3 regions of the Allobosea sp. RIT-PG3_2 genome follow, and region 2 is predicted to be linked to each of the others. Evidence: riboswitches for the same ligand, from Rfam matches in the RefSeq annotation. Region 2 holds a riboswitch; each other region holds the start of a gene.
What was found. A riboswitch is a leader RNA that binds a small molecule or an ion and turns the genes downstream of it on or off. The one in region 2 is predicted to bind cobalamin.
Positions count from the first base shown of each region.

Region 1: it holds a riboswitch for cobalamin, as region 2 does, so the genes downstream of both, AC2FAN_RS16595 (TonB-dependent receptor plug domain-containing protein) here and AC2FAN_RS06955 (CbtB domain-containing protein) in region 2, are expected to answer to the same signal.
Region 3: it holds a riboswitch for cobalamin, as region 2 does, so the genes downstream of both, AC2FAN_RS17420 (ribonucleoside-diphosphate reductase subunit alpha) here and AC2FAN_RS06955 (CbtB domain-containing protein) in region 2, are expected to answer to the same signal.

Region 1 covers NZ_JBXWCA010000005.1:181,907-186,567, reverse strand. The annotation lists gene AC2FAN_RS16600 (MalY/PatB family protein) at 20-1,204, opposite strand; cobalamin riboswitch at 1,419-1,616, shown strand; gene AC2FAN_RS16595 (TonB-dependent receptor plug domain-containing protein) at 1,705-3,681, shown strand; gene AC2FAN_RS16590 (ABC transporter substrate-binding protein) at 3,678-4,541, shown strand; gene AC2FAN_RS16585 (FecCD family ABC transporter permease) at 4,538-4,661, shown strand, end outside.
Region 2 covers NZ_JBXWCA010000002.1:256,737-261,397, reverse strand. The annotation lists gene cobW (cobalamin biosynthesis protein CobW) at 1-585, opposite strand, end outside; gene AC2FAN_RS06965 (DUF1636 domain-containing protein) at 590-979, opposite strand; gene AC2FAN_RS06960 (CbtA family protein) at 1,021-1,761, opposite strand; gene AC2FAN_RS06955 (CbtB domain-containing protein) at 1,774-1,950, opposite strand; cobalamin riboswitch at 1,987-2,186, opposite strand; gene cobU (bifunctional adenosylcobinamide kinase/adenosylcobinamide-phosphate guanylyltransferase) at 2,352-2,864, shown strand; gene cobO (cob(I)yrinic acid a,c-diamide adenosyltransferase) at 2,874-3,491, shown strand; gene AC2FAN_RS06940 (TetR/AcrR family transcriptional regulator) at 3,836-4,456, shown strand; gene AC2FAN_RS06935 (acyl-CoA dehydrogenase family protein) at 4,453-4,661, shown strand, end outside.
Region 3 covers NZ_JBXWCA010000005.1:355,578-360,238, forward strand. The annotation lists gene AC2FAN_RS17410 (O-antigen ligase family protein) at 1-732, opposite strand, end outside; gene AC2FAN_RS17415 (sensor domain-containing diguanylate cyclase) at 931-2,154, shown strand; cobalamin riboswitch at 2,303-2,502, shown strand; gene AC2FAN_RS17420 (ribonucleoside-diphosphate reductase subunit alpha) at 2,623-4,661, shown strand, end outside.

The sequences.
Region 1 (4,661 bases), on a different contig from region 2:
AACCGTCCCGCATTCGGCGCTATTGCAGATCGCGGAACGCTTCCTTCAGCCGCTCGACGGCCTCGATCACGGTGGCGCGCGGCGTGGCGAGGTTGAAGCGCAGGAAGCTGTCGCCCCCCGCCCCGAAGCTCGCGCCATGGTTCACCGCGATCTTCGCCTGCTTCTCGACGCGGGCGGTGAATTCCGCCGGCTCCATGCCAGCCCCGCCGAAATCGACCCAGGCGAGATAGGTCGCCTCGAGCGGCATCGAACGCAGGCCGGGAATGGCGTTCACCCCGTCGTCGAACAGCTTCCTGTTGCCGTCGAGATAGGCCACGAGCCGGTCGACCCAGGCCGCACCTTCGGGGCTGTAGGCGGCGGTCGCCATCGCCATGCCGAAGGAATTGGGCGAGATGCCATGGGCGTTCATCCGGGCGCGGAACCGCTCGCGCAGCGGCTCGTCGGGAATGATGACGTTGCCGACATGGGCGCCCGCGATGTTGAAGGTCTTGGTGGTCGCCGTCATCATCACGAGGCGGTCCGCGATTTCAGGCGCAGCCAGCGGCATGACGGTGTGCCTGGCTCCCGGCATGACCAGATCATGATGGATCTCGTCGGCGACGAGGATCAGGTCGTGGCGCTTGCAGAAGGCCGCGATCTCGCGGAGTTCGTCGCGTGTCCAGACGCGCCCGCCCGGATTATGCGGCGAGCACAGCATCAGCATCCGCTCGCGGCCGGTCATCTGCGCGTCCCAGCCGGCGATGTCGAGGACGTAGCGGCCCTCCTCGATCGGCAGCCGGCACTCCACGACCTCCCGGCCGGCCGAGCGGATGATGCGGGCGAAGGCGTGGTAGACCGGCGTCATCAGCACGACGCCATCGCCCGGCGCGGTGAAGGCATCGACGCAGAGCGCCGTGCCATTGACGAGGCCATGGGTGGTGAAGATCGCTTCCGACGCCACGTCCCAGCCATGGCGGGTCTTCATCCACCAGCGGATGGCGTCGCTATTGGTGCGGTCGTCGCCGAAATAGCCATAGACCCCGTGAGCCGCCATGCGCTCGACCGCCTGCTGGACGCAAGGCGGCGGCCGGAAATCCATATCGGCCACCCACATGGCGATGCCGTCGGAAGCGGCCACGCCATAATACTTCTCCATCGTGTCCCATTTGGCCGAATGGGTCCCGCGGCGGTCGATCTGCTCGTCGAAGTCCGGCAACCTAAGCATCGTCATCCTCGGCAACAGCAGAGCGGCCAAGCCGCGGAAAGCGCCGAGAGATGGTGATTCCGACCCGGCCCGTGGCTTCTGTTCTGCCGCGCCGGCTCGCGGGCGTAAACCGGCGCGATCGCGACGGCTGGCCTCCGGATACGACATGGCGCGCGATCTCCCGCCCCCGTCCTTACCTTTGGTTAAACCTATTTGACGACGACACTTTTCCGCCGTAATCGTCACCGGGACGGTTCCCTCACGGGATCAAAAGGGAACGCGGTGCGGGTGGCCAGCCACCCCATGCCGCGGCTGCCCCCGCAACTGTAAGCGGCGAGCCTTTCGCCATACGCCACTGGGACCTCGGACCTGGGAAGGCGGCAAAGGGCATGGACCCGCGAGCCAGGAGACCTGCCGTCAGCCGTGGTCACACGCGAACACGTTCGGACGGGGTGCGCCGATCGCTGATTTGACTGTTTGCCGCCTTTTGCGCGGCAATGGGAGATCGCGTTCGCGGTGACGTGCCACTGACGTCAACGCCCGAGGTCTCCATCGTGATCCCCGCCCTTCCAGCCGCAGAACGCGGCCGCCTGCTGCTATGCGTTTCCTTCCTCGCACTGGCCTGCTCCGCCCCGACACTCGCCCAGAACGCACCCGCCCCGCTCGCGCTCGACGAGATCGTTGTCAGCGCGACCGGCACGCCGACCCCGGCGCGCGAGATCGCGAGCTCCGTCACCGTCATCACCGCCAGGGAGATCGAGCAGCAGCAGCGCCGCACCCTGCCCCAGGCTCTCGCCACCGTGCCCGGCCTCAACATCGTCCAGACAGGCGGACCGGGCGGCCTGACCTCGGTCTTCATGCGCGGCACCAACTCCAATCACGTCAAGGTTCTGATCGACGGCATCGAGGCGAACGACCCCTCGACGCCCAACCGCTCCTTCGATTTCGGCTCGATGCTGACCGACGACATCGAGCGCATCGAGGTGCTGCGTGGCCCGCAGAGCGGCCTTTACGGCGCCAATGCGATCGGCGGCGTCATCTCGGTCACGACGAAGCGCGGCGAGGGGCCGCCCAGGGCGACCGCGCGGGTCGAAGCCGGCTCCCACGGCACCTTCAACCAGTCCGCCGGTTTCAGCGGTGGCGACGATCGTTTCAACTATGCCTTCAACGTCGCCCATTTCCGGACCGACGCGACCGACGTCACGCCGCCGAACCTCGTCCCGCCCGGCCGCCGCATCAATCCGAATGCCTTCGACAACTACAGCTATTCCGGCCGCATCGGCGTCGCGCTCGGCGACACGCTGACGCTCAACTGGGTCGGCCGCTATCAGGACGGGCAGTTGCGCTATACCGGCGACACCGGCTTCCCGAGCCGCCCCGCCCCCTATCGCTCCCTGCAGAACTACGCACAGGCCTTCACACGCGGCGAGGTCGTCTGGGATCCGTTCGGCGGACGTTTCGTCAACACCTTCGGCGTTTCCTACACGAACCAGGACCGGGCGACGCGAACGGCCAACGGCACGACCGGCATCCTCGGCCTGCCCAACGAAAACCTGGGCGAGCGCACCAAGGTCGACTGGCGCGGCAATCTCGAGATCACCAAGGGCCACAATCTGATCATGGGCCTGCAGTACGAGCGCGAGCGCTTGGACACCGCGAGCCTCGTCGCTTCCAACGGCAACAAGGCCGCCTATCTCGAATACCAGGGCAATATTCAGGACCGCTATTTCCTGGCGGCCAACATCCGCCACGATAATGACGACAGCTATGGCGGCCACACCACCTATCGCATCGCGCCCGCGGTGATCGTCCCGGGCATCGAGACCAAGCTGAAGGCGAGCTACGGCACCGGCTTTAAGGCGCCCACGCTGAGCGAGCTCTTCATCGACTATCGCCCCGGCTTCAATTTCTTCGGCAACCCGAACCTGAGCCCGGAAGAAAGCCGCGGCTGGGATATCGGCTTCGAGCAGCCGCTCTTCGACAAGCGCCTGCAGTTCGGCGGGACCTGGTTCCAGAACGACATCGACAACCTGATCGTCACCAACACGGCACGCAACTCCTACGCCAATATCGGCAAGGCGCAGACCAAGGGCGTCGAAGCCTTCGCCGCGCTGGAGATTTCGCCCCAGTTCCGCATCCGCGCCGACTACACCTTCACCCTCGCCAAGGACGAGATCGCGCGGCAGGAATTGCTGCGCCGCCCACGCCACAAGGCGAGCGCCACCGCGACCTGGACGCCCACCGACAAGCTCACCTTCTCGGCGACGCTGCTCTATGTCGGCTCCTGGGTCGACGGCAATCGCGACTTCTCGGTCCCCCGCATGAACGCGAAGGGCGCGACGCTGGTCAATCTCGCCGCCGAGTACAAGGCGACCGACAAGGTCACCGTGTTCGGGCGGATCGACAATCTCTTCGACAAGCGCTGGGAGAACCCCGTCGGCTTCCTCGTCCCGGGCTTCGGCGCCTATGCCGGCATCAAGGTAGCGATCGGCGGATGACGCCGTTCCGCGCCGGGCATTGGCTGATCAGCTTGCGCGCTCTCGCCATGGCGGCCGTCGCCGCCATGGCGTTTGGCGCGTCGCCAGCGGCGGCGAAGCCGGCGCGGATCGTCTCGCTCAACATGTGCACGGACGAACTCGTCCTGCGCCTCGCATCGCCCGAACATATCGCTTCCATCACCTGGCTCTCGCGCGATCCACGCAACGCCAATATGGCAGAGGCGGCACGCGCGATCCCGGTCAATCACGGCCTCGTCGAGCAGGTGCTCGCCTCCCGGCCCGACCTCGTCATCGCCGGCGCCTACACCACCCGCGCGACCGTCGCCTTGCTCAAGCGGGTGGGGATGCCCGTGCGCGAGTTCGGCGTGCCCCGCAACATTGCCGAAATGCGAGCGCAGATCGCGGAGATGGCGGCGCTGCTCGGTGAGGAGGACCGCGGCGCGGCGCTCGTTGCCGACATCGACGCGCGCCTCGCCGTTCTCGCGGCGAAGCGTCCGACCGAGCGCCGCCGCGCCATCGTGCTCCGGCCGAACGGCTTCACGGTCGGGCGCGGCTCGCTGGTCGACGAAATCCTGACGCTGGCCGGGCTCGACAACATCGTCGCCGGCCTCGGCATCGACAGCTACGGCCAGATCGCGCTGGAGACGGTGGCGCTCGGCGGCGCGCAGATGCTGATCCTCAACGATACGCCGGGCGGGCCGCCCTCGCTCGCCCATGAGGTGCTGCACCATCCGCTGATCGAGAGGCTCCGCGAGCGCCTGAAGCTGGTCGCCCTGCCCTCACGATTATGGACCTGCGCCGGTCCGAGCGTGCTCGACGCCATCGAGTTGCTCGCGCGCGCTGCCGAAGAGGACCGATGAAGACCTTGCCCTTCCAGCCGCCATCGCTGGCGCTTCTCATCGCGCTGCTCGCGCTCGCGACGCTCGCCGTCTTTGCTCTCTCGACGGCGGTCGGCTACGCCCCGCTCGATCTCGGCGCGG
Region 2 (4,661 bases):
GTCGACGAGGTCGCTCTTGTTGAGCAGAATGAGATCGGCGCAGAGGATCTGGTCCTCGAACACCTCTTCCAGCGGGTTGTCATGCTCGACCGAGGCGTCGGCCGCCTTCTGCGCCGCCAGCGCCTCCGGATCGTCGGCGAACTGGCCCTCGGCCACCGCCGGGCCGTCCACCACGGCGATGACGCCGTCGACCGTGACGCGGGCGCGGATCGCCGGCCAGTTGAAGGCCTGCACCAGCGGCTTCGGCAGGGCGAGGCCGGAGGTCTCGATCAGGATGTGCTCGGGCGGGTTCGGCCGGTTCAGCAGCTTTTCCAGCGCCGGCACGAAATCGTCCGCGACGGTGCAGCAGATGCAGCCGTTGGGCAGCTCGACCACGTCCTCGTCGCTGCAGCCGGCGATGCCGCAGCCTTTCAGGAATTCGCCGTCGAAGCCGAGATCGCCGAATTCGTTGACGAGCACGGCGAGCTTCTTGCCCTGCGCGTTCTCGAGGAGATGGCGCACCAGCGTGGTCTTTCCGGCGCCGAGGAAGCCGGTGATGATCGTGCAGGGCGTCTTGCCGAGGTTGGCGGTCTGAGGAGCGTTCATAGGTTTATCCTTGCTGGCGCGCCGGCATGGGCGGCACGCGTGCGACCACGCCCTTGCGGAAGGACTGGGGCCGCTCTTTCCAGGGAACGATGCCGTTGGCGCTGGCGGCATAGGCCTCCGCCGCGCCGACGATCTCGTCGAGATGGGTTTCTGTATCCAGGTCGCCGATCAGATAGGTCCATTTGCCGTCGGCCGCGAAGGCGACGGTACAGGGCCGCTTGCAGACGGCGAGGCATTCGACGGGCACCACCGGAATGGCGCTGCCCTTGGCTGCGAGCTGCGCGGCCAGCGCTTCGGCGAGCGCCAGCCCCGGCTGGTCGTAACCCTCCGGGAGGTCGGCGCGCGCCCGTCTGCAAACCGTGCAGACATGGATGGTGAGGTCGCCCTCGGACATGTGGCTTGCCTTTCGCGCGGAGCCCGAAGGCGCCGCTATCCTCAGGCCGCGGCGGCGCGGCGGCTCCCCCAGGGCCAGAGCACGCCGACCATGAAGCCGGTCGCGAGCCAGAGCGCGGCCTGGATGCCGAGCGAGAGCGCCGCGAAATGCGCCGCGACCTCGGCCGGGACCTTGCTCTCCGGCGCGGCTGGATGTGGCGCACCGACGATGTGCGGCAGCAGGATCACGACGACGGCGAGCAGCTTGAGCCAGGGCGCGTCGAAGCGCAGGAACACGAATAGCCCGATAGCCGTGGCGATCGCGGTTGCGAGCCACCAGAGCTGGCGCTGTTCCAGCGCGGCGGATGCCGCGCCCGGCAGCTCCGGCGCCAGCCCCATCGCCGGCACGAGGCCGAAGGCGAGGAAGCCGCAGGCGCCCCAGATCAGGGCGCGGCGCTGGTCGATCGTGTCCCCGGCCGCGATCATGCCGGCGAGCAGCAGCGCGGCGAAGCCGATGGCGGTCGCGATCGTGACCGAGCTGGTGAAGAGCGTGCGCTGGAGGCCGTCCTGCGGCTTCCATTCGGCATGCTCATGGCCGGGCGCATCGCCCGCCGGGCCATGCGCGAGGATGATTTTCGCCTCGCCATCGAAAGCGGCGAGCGTCGGCGCTTTCAGCGCGAGCGCCGCCTCATAGGTCTCGGCCTTGAGGATAAGCGGGGTGGTGGTGACATGCTGCAGGGCGGCGACGATCAAGCCAGCCAGAAGCCCGGCCAGGATGCTGACCGTGAGAACACGCGTGACCATGATGGCTTTCCCTCAGTGGCAGGGAAAGGCGAGGCCGTGACGGGTATCGTGCGCGGCGTTATGGACATTGGTCGAGGCCGCGAAGCCGGTCGTGTAGATCAGCGCGACGCCGATCACGAGCGCGGCGGCAACCGCCTTGACGCGTTCGGAAACGCTGAGCTGTATGGTGGAAACCGAAACCGTGTTCATCATGCTCTCCGTAGCCGCCCCGCCGGCAGCTGGTTGGATCTTTGCGGGTCGACGGCAGGTCTCCTGGCTCGCGGGTTAGACGTCCTGCGCCGCCTTCCCGGAGCGTTGGCTCCAGTGGCCGATGGCGAAGGACACCCGCTTACAGTTGCGGGGGCAGCCGCGGCTTTGGGCAGAGCAAGCCCGCACCGCGTTCCCTTTTCACCTCCTCGCGGAGGCACCGTCAGCGACGATCATTAGCCTTCGGGATGCTGCTGTGCAATGCAGGGTGCGCCGCAAGCGCGTCATTCTCGGCCTTGACCCGAGAATCTCATGCAGGAAGAGGCTCGCGCGCCTCCTTCGGGGTGGGATGCCCGGGTCAAGCCCGGGCATGACGACAGGGGGCGGCGCCGAAGGACCTGCCCATGGACTTGCCCCATCTCTCCCTCATCCTCGGTGGCGCCCGCTCCGGCAAGAGCCGCCATGCCGAGTCGCTGATCGAGGCTTTGCCGGCGCCCTGGACCTACATCGCGACCGCCCAGGCCTATGACGACGAGATGCGCGAGCGCATCGCCGAGCATCGGATGCGCCGGCCCCCGGGCTGGCTGACGGTCGATGCGCCGCTCGATCTGGCGGAAGCGATCGCCGAACAGCCGGCCGGGCAGCCGATCCTCGTGGATTGCCTGACGCTTTGGCTGACCAACCTGATCCTCGCCGAACGCGATACCGCTGTTGCCGGGGCCGCGCTTATCAGTGCATGCGAGCAGGCTTCCGGCCCCATCGTGCTGGTCTCCAACGAAGTCGGCCTCGGCATCGTGCCCGAGAACGCGCTCGCCCGGCGCTTCCGCGACGAGGCCGGGCGGCTGCATCAGGCGCTTGCGGCACGCGCCGGCCGCGTGGTCTTCATGGTCGCCGGATTGCCGATGCGAGTGAAGTGAGCCGAAGACATGACGCGGGATATCGACGCTGACGAAGCCGCCCGCCACAAGGCGAAGATGGAGAAGCGCAAGGCGGTTCAGGACGCCGAAATCGCCTCCAAGACGGTCGAGAAGGGCCTGCTCATCGTCAATACCGGTCCCGGCAAGGGCAAGTCGACGGCGGCCTTCGGCCTGATCCTGAGGGCGCTCGGCCATGGCTGGCGCATCGGCGTGGTGCAGTTCATCAAGGGCGCCTGGTCGACCGGCGAGCGCAAGGCGCTCGAAGCCTTCGGCGATCAGGTCAGCTGGCACAGCATGGGCGAGGGCTTCACCTGGGAAACGCAGGACAAGGCCCGCGACATCGCCGCCGCCGAGCGGGCCTTCGCCAAGGCGAGGGAATTGATGGCCGATCCGGAGATCAGGCTGCTGGTGCTGGACGAGCTCAATATCGCCTTGCGCTACGATTACCTGCCGCTCGCCGATGTCGTGGCGACGCTCAAGGCTCGCCGGCCCGACCTCCACGTCGTCGTCACCGGTCGCAACGCCAAGCCGGAACTGATCGAGGCCGCCGACCTCGTCACCGAGATGACGCTGGTGAAGCATCACTTCGCCGCCGGCGTGAAGGCGCAGCAAGGTATCGAGTTCTGAGCCTCTTTCGGGGGGCGCAGAAAGAAGCTTGCCGTCTTTCTCGGGGTAAATCGACCCAACCCATTCCAGCAGACGAAGACGGGTAGGAGAGCGCGGGAACCCCTCTCCTGTAAGGAGAGCGGAGGGGTGAGCTGTTTGGAGGGGCATCGCTAGCCCGAGCCCAACCGCGCCGTGAGCACTCGCGTCCCTGGTCCAGCGGCCTCCACCTCATCCTGCCCGCTCCTTCCAGGAGAGGGTTCCCGCGCCTCCATTGCCCGATCGATTACCCTTGCTGGCGGACACTTGACGGAATGGGGTTCCTCTTCATATTGAATTTGAATTCAGATTCAATTTCGAGATCGTGCATGGTCGATGGAACCCCGAAACAACCGCGCAAGGCGGGCAAGCGTGAGGCGATCCTCTCCGCCGCGCGCCGGATCGTCTCGGAGGTCGGCTTCCAGGAAACATCGATTGCCGCAGTGGCCTCCGCCAGCGGCGTCTCCACCGGCAGCGTCTATTCGTATTTCTCCTCCAAGGCCGAGCTGATGGCCCAGATCGTCGCGGCGGTGTCCTCGCGAGAACTCGCCGTGCTGCGCGAGATCGCCGCGAGCGATGCGCCGGTCACCGAGCGCCTGACGTCGGCAGTCGAAGCTTTCGCCCGGCGCGCCTTCGCCAATCGCCGTCTCGCCTGGTCGATGATCGCCGAACCCGCCGATCCGGCCGTCGATGCGACGCGGCTCGACTATCGCCGTGAGATCGCCGGCATCTTCCGCGCACTTGTCGTGGAAGGCGAAGGGCAGGGCGCTTTCCGTCCCGTCGATCCCGACGCCGCCGCGGCGATGATCGTCGGCGGCTTCATGGAAGCGCTGATCGGCCCGCTTTCGCCCGAGCGGCCGATCACCGCCGAACGCGGCCGCGAGATCGCTGCCGCGCTCGCCGATCTCTCCCTCGCCGCGCTGATCTCCCGTGAAGGACAGGCCGCATGACCGCTCTCGATGCATACGGCTACGACACCCACGAGGTGCTGAACCAGGCCCCGGCGCTGGCGGATTACGACGCCTACGCGGCGGACCCCGCGCTCGGACGCATCCTCGACATGTTCGGCGCCGGCTGGTTCCGCGAGCAGGCGAGCGTGGTCGGCGGCCATGTCGGCTCGCAACGCGTGCAGGATCTGGCGCGGCAGGCCAATCG
Region 3 (4,661 bases), on a different contig from region 2:
CGTCAGCGGCAGGAAGCCCAGTGTCGTCTTGGAGCCGCTGTTGAGCACGAAGAGCACGCCGAGCGCCGCGATCAGGCCGCCGCGCCAGCGCAACCCGCTGCGCCAGGCGTAGATGCCGAACATCGCCATGATCGAGAAAACCGGTGCCGCGAAGTTCTTGTGGCTGAGGTGGCCGCGCCAGTCGCCGGCATGGACGCCTTCGGCGCCTTCCGAGCTGTGGACGGCGAGATGCGGCGCGAGCAGTAGCGCCCCGTAGACCAGTGCCAGCAGCACGAGGCAGGCATTGGCTGCGGCCGTCGCGAAGCTTCGTTCGTCGCGCGGCAGGACAAGCACGCCGGCAATGATGGTCATCACGATCGCCGCGAGCAGAAGTCCGCGCAAAGACGCGGTCGGATCGAGCGACTGGGCGGCTGAAAGCGCTGCGATGCCGAAGATGATCGCCCAGCTGCCGCTGCCGAGCCGAGCCAGAACCGCTCGCTGCGTCAAGCTCAGCATCGCGACCAAAAATGCGAGGCCAAGGACGAAATAGCCGATCTGGTTGACGATATTACCAGTGGATTCGCCTGGCGCAGTCGCCTCGGGCGGCCCGGCGAAGGGCTGGAGCGACATCATCAGCACGAACAGGCCGAAGCCGGCGAGGGCGTTGCCGAGCGCGCCCGTGCCGGCAATATGCGCGGTTGAGCCGGATCGTGCCGGCTGGTTGGTGATCGAGCCCTGGACGCTCTCGCTCATGGCCGCTTCGCGTTGGACTGGACGACCTTGCTCCGGGGAGCCGGGCTGGCTGTCGACATCGTAGGCTCTGACATATTAAGGGCCTCTAACTCCGGCGGCCTGACGGCAAAAGCATCTGACGACGCTGCCGTTTACGTCTCTTTTACGCCGACGCGTTGAGCTTCGCGCCATAAGCATAAGATCGAATCGGGAGCAACCATGTCCGTCCCCGCCGCCGCGAGCGAGCAGGCCCGCCTGGACGAGCTGGCGCAGTACGACATCCTCGATACGCCGGGCGAGGAATCCTTCGACCGGATCACGCGCCTCGTTCGCCGCACATTGAAGGTGCCGATGGCGACCGTGACTTTCCTCGATGGCCACCGGCAGTGGTTCAAGTCGCGCGAGGGCTTGTCCGACTGCGAAGGAGATCGGCGTAGCGCGCTCTGCGACGTCACGATCCGCCGCGGCGAGCCGTTGATCGTGCCCGATACCCGTGCGGATCCGCGTTTCACCGACAATCCACTCGTCACCGGCGCGCCGCATCTGCGCTTCTATGCCGGCATACCGCTGCGAGGCGAGGGCGGTCACAATATCGGCACGCTCTGCGCCATGGACACCGCGCCCCGCGCCTTCGATGGAGAGGACGTTGCGATCCTCGCCGATCTCGCCGCGATCGTGATGGACGAGCTCAGGTTGCGTCTGCTCGTGTCCACCGATGTCCTGACCGGGGCACTCTCGCGCCGCGCCTTCCGCAATGAAGCCGGCAAGGCGATCGCACTCGCGTTGCGCCATCGCCATGAGACGAGCTGTATCGCCTTCGACCTCGACCACTTCAAGACCGTCAACGACACGCAGGGCCATGCCGGCGGGGACACCGTGCTGACCGGCACCGTGGCCGCCTGCCGCGACCTGCTGCGCCAGAGCGACCTGATCGGGCGCCTCGGGGGCGAGGAATTCGCGATTCTGCTGCCGCATACGGGGCTGCAGGCCGCTCTCAGCGTCGCGCAGAAGCTGCGGGAAAGCATCGCCGCCCAGCGTTTCGAAGGCGTCGGCGGACCGTTCACCGTGACCGCGAGCTTCGGCATCGCGGCGCTTTCAACTGCCGCATCGGACCTCGAAGCCGTGCTTCAGCAGGCTGACGAGGCGCTCTATGCCGCCAAGACCGCGGGTCGCAATCGCTGCATTGCGGCCCATGCAGGCGCTGCGAGCAGCTCGCCCTTCGGTCGGCGCGTGCTCAAGGCCGGCAGCATCGTGTTCAACGGTGGCCGCTCGGTGATAGACTGTACCGTCAAACGCCTTTCCGACGAGGGCGCCAGCCTTGCCGTGATCGATTCGGCCGGGGTGCCCAGCCGTTTCAAGCTCGCCATCGAAGCCGATAACTTCTCGCGTTTCGCGCATGTGGTCCGCAAGGCTGGCCCTGAGATCGACGTTCAGTTCGCCTGAGGTGGTTCAGATGGAGCGCCGGTGGCGTTGCGTGTGCGTGCGCGGCACTTCAGGGGTTCGACGGCAGCTGCTGAGCCATTCATCCCCGCTTTCCACAACGGCTTGTATCCAGCGCATACGAGCAATTGACGGATGAATGGAAATGACCGCTAAATGTAGTGGTCACGGTCTCTCGAATCGCAAGATCGAGAGCTAAGAGGGAAGCCGGTGCGAAGCCGGCGCTGCCCCCGCAACTGTCAGCGGTGAGTTCTCGTCCAGCGTTAAGTCACTGAGGTCGCAAGGCCTTGGGAAGACGGACGAGAACGACGACCCGCGAGCCAGGAGACCTGCCGCGACCCTAGTTAACGTCCGCGGGCGGGGTGTCCCGGTGGTGCGCTGGCAGGTCGCGGCCTCTCTTTGTCGCGCGCCCTTTCCACGCGTCCGCCTTGGCCTTTGCCCCCAACATCTTGATCTTGGGGTTTGAAGCCGATGTCTCTTTCCGTTGAAGCCGAACGGCCTGCGCCGGCGCCGTACAGTGCCGAAACCGTATCGCAGCCGCGCGCCGTCGCGAGCGAGCCGGGCTTCCAGGTGATCCGCCGCAACGGCGCGGTCACGCCCTTCGATGCCTCCAAGATCGCAGTGGCCCTGACCAAGGCGTTCCTGGCTGTCGAGGGCTCGAGCGCCGCCGCCTCGCGCCGCATCCACGACATCGTCGCCGACCTCACCACGCAGATCGTCGCCGGCCTGACGCGCCGCGCCGATGCCGGCCGCACCTTCCATATCGAGGACGTGCAGGACCAGGTCGAACTCGCGCTGATGCGCTCCGAGCATCACAAGGTCGCCCGCGCCTATGTGCTTTATCGCGACGAGCGGACGCGGGAGCGGGCGAGGGCGCTGGCCGAGGCGAAGCCCGCCGCAGCCGCAGCCCCGTCGCTGCGGATGAAGCTCGCCGACGGCGTGCTGGTGCCGCTCGATGCCGGGCGATTGGCCAAGGTGGTGCGCGAAGCTTGCGCCGGGCTCGATGGCGTTTTGGCGGAACCGGTCCTCGCCGAGGCGCAGCGCAATCTCTACGACGGCATCTCGCTCGACGAGCTGGCGCTCGCCCCGATCCTGGCCGCGCGCACCCTGATCGAGTCCGAGCCGAACTATGCCAAGGTCTCGGCGCGGCTCCTGCTCGACAAGCTGCGGCGCGAGGCGCTGAGCTTCGTCCATGGCCATGCCGAACAGGCGACGCAGGCCGAAATGTCAGGGCGTTATGCCGACTACTTCCATGCCTATGTGAAGACCGGCATCGAGAACGAGCTGATCGATCCCGAACTCGGCCGTTTCGATCTCGCCCGCATCGCTACCGCTCTCAAGCCCGAGCGCGACCTGCATTTCGACTATCTCGGCTTCCAGACGCTTTACGACCGCTACTTCCTGCATGTCCGCGGGAACCGCTTCGAGCTGCCACAGGCCTTTTTCATGCGCGTCGCGATGGGCCTCGCCATCCGCGAGATCGATCGCGAGGCGCGGGCGATCGAGTTCTACGATCTGCTGTCGTCCTTCGATTTCATGGCCTCGACGCCGACGCTGTTCAATTCGGGCACGCTCCGCCCGCAGCTGTCCTCCTGCTTCCTGACCACCGTTGCCGACGATCTCGACGGCATCTTCAAGGCGGTGAAGGACAATGCGCTTCTGGCCAAGTATTCCGGCGGTCTCGGCAACGACTGGACGCCGGTGCGCGGATTGGGCGCCCATATCAAGGGCACCAATGGCGAGAGCCAGGGCATCGTGCCGTTCCTGAAGGTCGCCAACGACACGGCGATCGCGGTCAACCAGGGCGGCAAGCGAAAGGGCGCGGTCTGCGCCTATCTCGAGACCTGGCATGTCGACATCGAGGAGTTCCTCGATCTCCGCAAGAACACCGGCGATGACCGCCGCCGCACCCATGACATGAACACGGCGAACTGGATTCCCGACCTGTTCATGCAGCGCGTCGCGGCCGGCGGCCAGTGGACGCTGTTCTCGCCCGACGAGACGCCGGACCTGCACGACCTCTACGGCAAGCCGTTCAAGGCGGCCTATGAAGCCTATGAGGCCAAGGCCGACCGCGGCGAGCTCAAGGTGTTCAAGCGCGTGGCCGCGCTCGATCTCTGGCGCAAGATGCTGACCATGCTATTCGAGACCGGGCATCCCTGGATCACCTTCAAGGATGCCTGCAATCTGCGCTCGCCTCAGCAGCATGCCGGCGTCGTGCATTCGTCCAATCTCTGCACCGAGATCACGCTCAACACCTCGGCCGATGAGGTCGCGGTCTGCAATCTCGGCTCGGTCAACCTCTTTGCCCATGTGACGGCGGAGGGGCTCGACCAGGCCCGGTTGGCGAAGACGGTGAAGACCGCCATGCGGATGCTCGACAATGTCGTCGACATCAATTTCTACACGATCCCGGAGGCGCGCCGTTCCAACCTGCGCCATCGCCCGGTGGGCCTCGGCATCATGGGCTTCCAGGACTCGCTGCAGACCCTGCGCCTGCCGGCGGCTTC